3 regions of the Micromonospora sp. M61 genome follow, and region 1 is predicted to be linked to each of the others. Evidence: riboswitches for the same ligand, from Rfam matches in the RefSeq annotation. Region 1 holds a riboswitch; each other region holds the start of a gene.
What was found. Region 1 has a riboswitch for cobalamin ahead of cobN (cobaltochelatase subunit CobN). Riboswitches for the same ligand answer to the same signal wherever they lie in the genome.
Positions count from the first base shown of each region.

Region 2: linked by a shared signal. The riboswitch ahead of KBX34_RS25175 (CbtB domain-containing protein) and the one ahead of cobN (cobaltochelatase subunit CobN) in region 1 are both predicted to bind cobalamin.
Region 3: linked by a shared signal. The riboswitch ahead of KBX34_RS25205 (ribonucleoside-diphosphate reductase subunit alpha) and the one ahead of cobN (cobaltochelatase subunit CobN) in region 1 are both predicted to bind cobalamin.

Region 1 is NZ_JAGPYA010000011.1:108,557-111,828, reverse strand. Features, by position in the region: gene KBX34_RS08970 (hypothetical protein) at 93-428, shown strand; gene KBX34_RS08965 (hypothetical protein) at 440-607, opposite strand; cobalamin riboswitch at 959-1,088, shown strand; gene KBX34_RS08960 (hypothetical protein) at 1,151-1,363, opposite strand; gene cobN (cobaltochelatase subunit CobN) at 1,424-3,272, shown strand, end outside.
Region 2 is NZ_JAGPYA010000052.1:6,969-10,240, forward strand. Features, by position in the region: gene KBX34_RS25165 (histidine phosphatase family protein) at 1-484, opposite strand, end outside; gene KBX34_RS25170 (CbtA family protein) at 481-1,251, opposite strand; gene KBX34_RS25175 (CbtB domain-containing protein) at 1,242-1,445, opposite strand; cobalamin riboswitch at 1,480-1,637, opposite strand; gene KBX34_RS25180 (ABC transporter permease) at 2,283-3,272, shown strand, end outside.
Region 3 is NZ_JAGPYA010000052.1:12,935-16,206, reverse strand. Features, by position in the region: gene KBX34_RS25205 (ribonucleoside-diphosphate reductase subunit alpha) at 1-1,107, opposite strand, end outside; cobalamin riboswitch at 1,299-1,516, opposite strand; gene KBX34_RS25200 (enolase C-terminal domain-like protein) at 1,887-3,272, shown strand, end outside.

The sequences.
Region 1 (3,272 bases):
TTCGACGCGGGCCAGCTGTCTCCCATCCGGCGTGCAGCGTATTGCCAGGATTCGGTGCTGCACTGGAGGGGCGTCGAGGAGAGGAGCTGGTCATGAGCTGGTTCAACCGCCGGTCGCGGGGTGCCGAGGCGACCCCGACGAAGCTGGACCGGGAGGCGACCCGCGAGGATCTCGCGGCGCTGGAGGAGTTCGTCGCCAGCCGGCGGGGGGTGGAGTTCTACCTGGAGCCGGAGACCACCGCGACGGACACCACAGTGGTGGCGATCGCCCACGACGGCGAGTGGATCCGTCGTCGTACCGGCACGCCGCGGGCGGCGGGGTCCATCGCCCGCAAGCACGCGGTGCCGCTGTACGAGGCGGCGCGCACCGGCTACCCGGAACGGATGCGCACCTGGAGCCGGGCCCACCCGGAACGGCACGCCCGCTGAGGCTCGTCTGTTCAGGCGGCCTCGACGGCTGAGCGGGCCTGCTCAAGCGTCATCGACTCGGCGTCGATCATCACACTGCCGCGCTCGTCGGCCACGACGGCGACGCCGGCCTGGACCGCCTCCGGGTCCGGATCGCCTGGGCAGAACCAGACACGGCCGGCGAGGTGGTGGAATCGCATGGCGACGATGGTGATCGACTCCCGGGATTGATCGCGGACGCTGCTCCGGTGGTCGCCGATCCTAGGTGAGGGTGCCGCATGCCACCGCACCCTCGGACGATCGGCGCAGGCCAGGGTAGGTGCTACCTCCCTTTGCTCTGCTTACCTATCTGCACCAGACACGGAGCGTCACTGGTGCACATAGGTAAGCAGAGCAAAGGGCGTCGCGCATTGACCCGGGGCATTACGGCGTGCGGATTCGAGGTCGCACCAATCGGTGGAAACCGATGATTGGCACCCGCTTGACAGCGCCGGGGTCGGCGTTGACCGGCGGCGCGGCGGTGTGGCAGCATTCGCGGCCTGACGGCAGTGAAGGAAGTCGGTGCGATTCCGACGCGGTCCCGCCACTGTCACCGGGGAGCGATCCCCCCTCGTGAGTCACGGCCGTGTGTCTGCGGTTGGAAGGCCGGGGGAGAGCGTCGATCCGGAAGCCAGGATACTTCGGCCGTCGGGACGTACCCCAGGGCGTGGACACCCGAGGAGGACCCGATGGCGCACGGCGTCTCATTCATCGACGATCATCGTCATGACCCGCATCGCGGACGCCACACCGCACCCACGACCGGCCGGACCAGCATGCTCCGGGCCGGCCTCGTCGGCGTGCTCCAGGTCGCCCGCGTCGACCACCGGGCCCGCTGAGCTGAGCGCCCGGCGCTGACCGGCCCCGACGTCCGCGTCGGCGAGCCGGCCGCGCCGTCGTGCCGGCTGACGCCGCACCCACCCGCTTCGTCCAGGTCGCCTCCGTGGCGGCCAGGGCGTCACTCTCCGGAGCCTGCCGTGCGCATCCTGCTGCTCTCCACCGCCGACACCGATCTGCTGGCCGCCCGCGCCAGCGGCGCCGACTACCTGCTGGCCAACCCCGCCCGGGTCGCCGCCGACGAGGTGCCCGCCCTGCTCAACGGGGTCGACCTCGTCGTCGTACGCCTGCTCGGCGGCCGACAGGCCTGGCCGGACGGCCTCGCCGCGGTGCTCGCCACCGGCGTGCCGACGGTCGTGCTGGGCGGCGAGACGCTGCCCGACGCGGAGCTGATGGCCATCTCCACAGTGCCGTCCGGGGTCGTCACCCAGGCGCTGGCCTACCTGGTGGAGGGCGGCCCGGACAACCTCGCGCAGTTGGCCCGGTTCCTCTCCGACACGGTGCTGCTCACCGGCGAGGGGTTCGCCCCGCCCGCACCGACCCCGGCGTACGGCGTGCACGGCGAACACCCCGCCGACCCGGACCGGCCCACAGTGGGGATCGTCTTCTACCGGGCGCACGCGCTCGCCGGCAACACCGGTTTCGTCGACGTGCTCGCGGACGCGGTCCACAAAGCCGGCGGCAACCCGCTGCCGATCTTCTGCGGCTCGCTGCGGGGCCTGACCACGGGCGCGGGCCCGCTCGGGCTCTTCGCCCGCTGCGACGCGCTGCTGGTCACCGTGCTCGCGGCCGGCGGCGCGGTCGCCGCGGACGCGTCCGGGGGCGGCGACGAGGACGCCTGGGACGTGGGCGCCCTGGCCGCCCTGGACGTGCCGATCATCCAGGCGCTCTGCCTGACCAGCACCCGTGAGCAGTGGGCCGGCAGCGACGCCGGACTGTCCCCGTTGGACGCGGCGATGCAGGTGGCCATCCCCGAGTTCGACGGCCGGATCGTCAGCGTGCCGTTCTCGTTCAAGCGGATCGACGCCGACGGGCTCTCGGTCTATGCCGCCGACGCCGAGCGGGCCGCCCGGGTCGCCGGGATCGCCGTGCGCCACGCCCGGATACGGTACGTGCCCAACGCCGACAAGCGGGTCGCCGTCGTCCTCAGCTCGTACCCGACCAAGCACTCCCGGGTCGGCAACGCCGTCGGGCTGGACACCCCGGTCTCGGCGGTCCGCCTGTTCGCCGCACTAGCCGAGGCGGGTTACGACCTGGGTGACGCTCCACCGCCCGAGGACGGCGACGCGCTGATCCACGCGCTGATCGCCGCCGGCGGTCACGACGTGGAATGGCTCACCCCGGAGCAGTTGGCCGCCGCCGAGGCCCGGATACCGGGGCCGACGTACCGGCGCTGGTTCGACCAGGTCCCGACCGAGCTGCGCGAACGGATGCGGGAACACTGGGGTGAGCCGCCCGGCCAGCTCTACACCGAGAGCGGCGACATCGTGCTCGCCGGGCTGCGCTTCGGCAACGTGGTGCTGCTCATCCAGCCGCCCCGCGGCTTCGGGGAGAACCCGATCGCCATCTACCACGACCCGGACCTGCCGCCGAGTCACCACTATCTGGCCGCGTACCGCTGGCTGGCGGCCCCGGTCGCCGACGGCGGCTTCGGCGCGGACGCCGTGGTGCACCTGGGCAAACACGGCACCCTCGAATGGCTGCCCGGCAAGGGCCTCGGACTGGCCGCCGACTGCGCGCCCGACGCGGTCCTCGCCGACCTGCCGCTGGTCTACCCGTTCATCGTCAACGACCCCGGCGAGGGCACCCAGGCCAAGCGCCGGGCGCACGCCGTGGTGATCGACCACCTGGTGCCGCCAATGGCCCGCGCCGAGACCTACGGCGACCTGGCCAAACTGGAACAACTGCTCGACGAGTACGCCACAGTGCAGGCCCTCGACCCGGCCAAGGTGCCCACCGTGCGGGCGCAGATCTGGGACCTCGTACGCG
Region 2 (3,272 bases), on a different contig from region 1:
CGAGGGCGTGCACGACCGCGACCCGGATCACCAGCGGGTGGGTGACCGCGATGACGCGCCGGCCTGCTCGGTGCTGCTCGTCCAGCCAACTGCCGACCCGATCCCGCACGGCCGCGACGGACTCACCGCGGTGCGGTGCCGACTTCGGTGCGGACAACCAGTCGTGTAGCGCCTGCGGATGCGTGCCGGCGATCTCCTCAAGCGACCGTCCGGACCAGTCGCCGTAGTCGCAGTCGGCCAACGCCGTCTCGATCGTCGGCAGCAGACCGAAGGCGGCGGCGGTCTGCCGGGCCGCCACCGCTGGGCTGCACAGGCAGGTGTCGTGCATGCCGAGGTGCCCACGCCGGTCCGGATCCGCGTGGGCCTGGGCGAGGGTGGCGCGCAGACCGCCCTCGTCCAGGCCGTCGTCGGGTCCGCCGAAGCGGGCCCGGCGCAGGGCGGCGGTGTGACCGTGGGCGACCAGCCGGAGGCTGGTGGCGGTCACGTGCTGGGCAGCGCGGCGGCGGCCCGCCGGTGTCTATCGTGGTGCATCAGGGCCGCGAACAGCAGGCCGATCCCGGTCCAGAGCACCACCTGGGTGCCGAGGGAGGCCAGTCGAAAGTTCCACAGCAGCGTCGCGGGGAAGTCGGTGGGGACCTCCTGGAACGACGGAAGCACCACGTAGGACGCGACGGTGACCAGCAGGAAACCGCCGACGGCCGCGGCGACGCGTTGCCACAGTGGCGCCTGCGCGCCGACTGACCGGTAGCCCAGCGAGCCCGCCCACACGGCCACCAGACCGAGCACCACCATCAGCAGGTAGGTGGCGGTGCGTTGGTTGATGGTGGCCGGGTCGCCGACCGCCGGCGGGTTCGCCGGGTACTTGAGGAACGGCACGATCACCGCGCCGAGCAGCGCCGCACCGGCCAGCAGCAGGCCGGAGCGCCCGTCGTCGTCGGTCCGTCGTCGACGGGCCAGCAGGACGTACGCCGTGGCCAGCAGACCGCCCATCGCGGCGCCGAACAGTGCGGTGGCCAGGAAGAGCCCGCCGCGCTGGCCGCTCCGGGTGACCACTGCCTCGTCGTGCTGGTGCCCGCCAGTGGCGGGTCCGGCGTGCGAGGCCGCCTCCTCGATAGCGATGGCGGCCTCGACGTGCGGTTCGCCGGCGACGTAGGCGAACGTCCCGGCGAGCAGGCCAGCGATCAGGCCGGCGAGCAGGCCGCGGACGAGGACGGCGAGGAACGGGGGAGCGGTGGTGGCGTTCAGTGGCACGGAACACCGAGCAGGTGCCGGCCGTCGTGCATGAGCTCGTGCAGGTACGTCCCGCTGCGCGACACCGCACCCTGGTCGAACGCGACGAGGTAGGCCAGCAGGGTGAGCGCGACGACGGTCGCCAGGACCGTCCACAGAAGACGCGTGGTGCCAGCGGGATTCACCAACGGCTGGCTGGACGTGGAGCTGGACATATGATCACGAACCTCCCCGGGGATGACGCGTCCCCATTGCAAGGCTGCGGACGACCGAGCGTCCTGGCTCGCGGGCCCCATTTTGAGGTGGGGGAAACCGCTCACAGTGGCGCGACCGCGCCGGAATCACACCGGCTTCCCTCGCGTCGCCGCAGATAGTGGGTCGACGGTATCGGTGCCGCCGCAGGCGGTCAACCCGGCCCCGCAGTGGGTGAGGCACCTGCGCCCGAGGACTCAGCGCCGCCCGATTCGTCAGATCAAAACCAGATCGGTGGCGGCGGGCATCGTCCGCCGCCACCGAACCCGACGTCACGGCGAAGCTCTCCGAGCCGGTGGCCGGGTGGACGGCGCGGTCTGGACGACTGTGGAACCGCGGCCCGCTGTCGAGCACGCGCTCGACAGCGATCGGCCCGGGCCGGCTGATTTTCGGCTCGGACCGGCCGGTGTGTCTGCTCGCCGCCTCATGCACCGGCTGAGTCGGAACGAGGCGAGCGCGGCGGGCGGCGAAGGCATAGCATGTTATCGATAACAATCGGATTGTGGTTCGTTGGCTCGCGGGGCGGCCATCGACAACAGATCATGCCGCTCTGGTCGGACGTCGGGCTCCGAAGGCTCGCGTACCGACGGCAAAACATGGTCGCAAGACCTTGGCAACACACGTACGTGCATGGCATGGTAACGCCTGATCAAGGGAAACATCCGACCTATCTCGATGGGTGGTGCGGGCCCCGAGTCCGTCTCTCCCTGCCGAGGAGGCTCGGCCGGTCACCGGTGCTCCGCTCGCCGACGGCTCTCCCGTCGCGTGCGGCGCCACGCTTGGGGAGGTCAGGGCCGACGATGAGCACCGTCGAGGCAACCACCGGCACGCAGCACGGCACGCCCAGCGACTGGTTCCGGGAACGGATCTCCCACGCCGTCTCCGAGCTGACCGCCGCCACCGCGCTCGTCGTGCTGTTCATCGTGTTGAGTTTCGCCAGTCCCTACTTCCTGACCGCGGACAACCTCTTCAACATCGGTGCGCAGACCGCGGTGATCGCCATCATCGCCACGGCGCAGACGATGGTCATCATCACGAAGGGCATCGACCTCTCCGTGGGATCGGTCGCCGCGCTCGCCGGCGTGGCGGGGGCGATGGTCGTACGCGACCTCGGCTTTCCACTCTGGGCGGCGACGGCGGTCGCGATCGGCGTCGGCGCACTGGCCGGGCTGCTCAACGGGCTGCTGGTGACCGTGGCCCGGATCCCACCGTTCATCGCGACGCTGGGAACGATGTCCGTCGGACGAGGGCTCGTCTTCATCATCACCGGGGCAGTCGGCGTCTACGGCCTGCCCCGATCCTTCCAACTGCTCGGCAACGGGGAGATCGTCGGCATTCCGTTCGCCGTGGTGATCACCGTTCTGGTCGCCGTCGGTGTCGCCTTCCTGCTCTCCCAGACCCGCTTCGGCCAGTACACGTACGCGATGGGCTCCAATCTGGAGGCCGCACGCCGGTCGGGCATCCGGGTCGGTCGGCACCTGACCGGCGTGTACGTGCTGGCGGGTGTGCTGGTCGGTCTGGGCGGCATGATCGCGGCCTCCCGGGTCAACTCCGGTCAGCCGAACTACGGGATCTCGCTGGAGCTCGACGTCATCGCCGCCGCGGTCATCGGCGGGGCCAGCCTCTTCGGAGGCCAGGGTCGGATCGTCGGGACCATCATCGGCGCGTTCCTCATCGCCCTGGTCCGCAACGGCGCCGTCCTGCTCGACATCAGCATCCACTACCAGCAGGTGATCGTCGGCCTGATCATCTGGGCCGCCGTCTACTTCGACCAGTACCGCCGCCGGCGG
Region 3 (3,272 bases), on a different contig from region 1:
CGCCTCGGCCTCGCGGTATGCGGCGTCGAACCGCTCACCCCACAGGTCGGGCAGCTCGGGCACCTCGTGCGGGTCGAACAGCGACCACATCTCGTCGGCCTCGACCCGGCGCATGAACTCGTCGGGGACCCAGTTGGCGAGGTTCAGGTTGTGGGTGCGTCGGGCGTCCTCGCCGGTGTTGTCGCGCAGTTGCAGGAACTCCTCGATGTCCGGGTGCCACGGCTCCAGGTAGACGCAGGCCGCGCCCTTGCGCCGGCCACCCTGGTTGACCGCGGCGACGCTCGCGTCCAGCGTGCGCAGCCACGGCACGATCCCGTTGGACTGCCCGTTGGTGCCGCGGATCAGCGCGCCCCGGGACCGGACCCGGGAGTACGCGATGCCGATGCCGCCGGCGAACTTGGACAGGTTGGCGACCTGGGCGTACCGCTGGTAGATCGAGTCCAATTCGTCGAGCGGGGAGTCGACCAGATAGCAGGAGGACATCTGGGTGTGCCGGGTGCCGGAGTTGAACAGGGTCGGCGAGCTGGGCAGGTAGGCCAGGCTGGACATCAGCCGGTAGAAGCCGGTCGCCTCGTCGGGCGTGGTGGACAGACCACAGGCCACCCGCAGCAGCCAGTACTGCGGGGTCTCCAGCACCAGCCTGCTGGTGGGGTGGCGCAGCAGGTACCGGTCGGCCACCGTACGCAGGCCGAAGTACTCGAATCGCCGGTCGCCGTCCGGATCGACGGCGGCGTCGAGCATCGTGGCGTGTGCGGCGACGAACGCGGCGGTGTCGTCTCCGATCAGGCCCTCGGCGTGGCCGACCCGGATCGCCGCGCTGAACGAGGTGATGCCCTGCCGACGCACCTCCTTGTCGACGTAACCGGCCAGCAGCCGGGCGGCGAGGCGCGAGTATTGCGGCTCCTCGCCGATCATCTCGGCCGCGGTCTGGATGGACAGCCGGTCCAGCTCTGCCGTCGTCGCGCCGTCGTACAGGCCGCTGATGGTGCGGGTGGCGACGCGCATCGGATCGACATCGGTCAGGTCGTCGGCCCACCGCTCGACCGCCCGGACGATCTTGTTCACGTCCACGGGTTCGGTGGCGCCGTTGCGCTTGCGGACCTGCATCGGCGTCCGCCGCACTGTCGCGTCGCCGCTGACGGGGACTACCTCGGTGACTGTCACCACTCGCTCCTCGGAGTTCGAGACCTGGTGGTCCGGACGCGAGGAGACAGACACCGACGGACGCCACGCCGGCACGGCGTGGGTCAGGTGGCGTCAGCCGTCCCACGCGGCCTCGGACCGCCGCCCACCCGGGTGCGGGTACGCGGCGCGCTGGCAGGTCTTCGGACTCGTGGGCACAACCGGGCTGGCCGGTCTCCTACTGGCCGTCGCTTCCCAGGCCGCTTGGTGGCCCAGTGCTGATGACGGCGGTCGTTCCCACTCACCGCTGCGGGACAGTCCCGGATTTCCACCGGGTTCCCTCTTGCCTCGACCGCACCGGATGAGCGGTCGAACCAGCTGCGCTCGACACCATATATAGGGATGCAGGCGTTGTCACACCCCACATGTCGGTCCCGGCGTGTCGCGGCCGGGCCGGTGACGGTGATCACCAGCCACACCGGGGCGGGTTCGTCCCGGCCGGCGAGGCGCGTCGATGGCAGCAGCAGCCGCAGGCGGTGCGACTGACGGCACGACGCGACCCACGGGCCGCCGACACCGGCAAAGATTTGATGTATCGCGCCAATGGGCACAGTGGATCAGGTTCGGACATTGACCAGGCTCGACGGCCCCGAGACGATGGATGTCCGTCCTTCAGGGTGGATCAAGGTCGTTGACGCGTCAGAACCGCCCTCCGTATACTCCGGGTGATCATCCGATCTTTTGCCTAGCCGGGCGAGGAGCGCATGCCGCAGATCACCGCCGTCACCGTCGAGGACGTCCGTTTTCCCACCTCACTGACCGCCGACGGGTCCGACGCCATGAACAAGGACGGCGACTACTCGGCGGCGTACGTCATCCTGCACACCGACGGTGTCGACAGCGTGGGCGTGCCGCTCGCGGGTCACGGGCTGACTTTCACCATCGGTCGAGGCAACGACATCGTCGCCGCCGCCGCGGTGCACCAGGCGCAGCTTCTGGTCGGCCTGGACGTGGCGACGATGGCCACGGACATGGGCGCGGTCTACCGACTCCTCACCTCCGACAGCCAACTGCGGTGGCTCGGGCCGGAGAAGGGCGTCGTCCACCTCTCCCTCGCCGCCGTGTTGAACGCCTCATGGGACCTGGTCGCCCGGCTCGCCGGGAAGCCGCTGTGGCGACTGCTCGTCGACATGTCCCCCGAGCAACTCGTCGACATCGCGGACCTGCGCTACCTGTCCGACGCGCTGACCCGGGACGAGGCACTGGCCATCCTGCGGGCCAAGGAGAGCACCAGGGCCGACCGCCTCGCCGAGCTCGACCGCACCGGCTACCCCGCCTACACCACCTCGGCCGGCTGGCTCGGCTACGGCGACGACAAGCTGCGCCGGCTCTGCCAGGAGGCGGTGGACGCCGGCTACGGGTACGTCAAGCTCAAGGTGGGCGCCAACCTCGACGACGACATCCGCCGCTGCGGCATCGCCCGGGAGATCCTCGGCCCGCACCGCAACCTGATGATCGACGCCAACCAGGTCTGGGACGTCGGTCAGGCCATCGAGTGGGTCAACGCCCTCGCCCAGTTCACACCCCTGTGGATCGAGGAGCCGACCAGTCCCGACGACATCCTGGGCCACGCGGCCATCCGCCGCGCTGTCGCTCCCATCGGCGTGGCCACCGGCGAGCACTGTCACAACCGGGTGATGTTCAAGCAGCTGTTCCAGGCCGGGGCCATCGACTTCTGCCAGCTGGACACCGGTCGGCTGGCCAGCATCAACGAGATCGTCGCCGTGCTGCTCCTCGCCGCGAAGTTCGACGTGCCGGTGTGCCCCCACGCCGGCGGAGTCGGGCTCTGCGAGATGGTCCAACACGTGTCGGTGCTCGACTACGTCGCGATCTCCGGGGATCTCACCGACCGGGTCACCGAGTTCGTCGACCACCTGCACGAGCACTTCACCGACCCGTGCGTCGTCCGGGACACCGGCTCGGGCAGCGGCTACGTCCTGCCCAGCCAGCCCGGCTACTCCACCCGGATGCGTCAGGAGTCGGTCGCGCTCTACCGGTTTCCCGACGGCCACTACTGGGCGGCGTCGGACCCGACTACCGTGTCATCCTCGGAGCCGTACGTGATCGCGGGTGGGACGGCCACCCCCGCC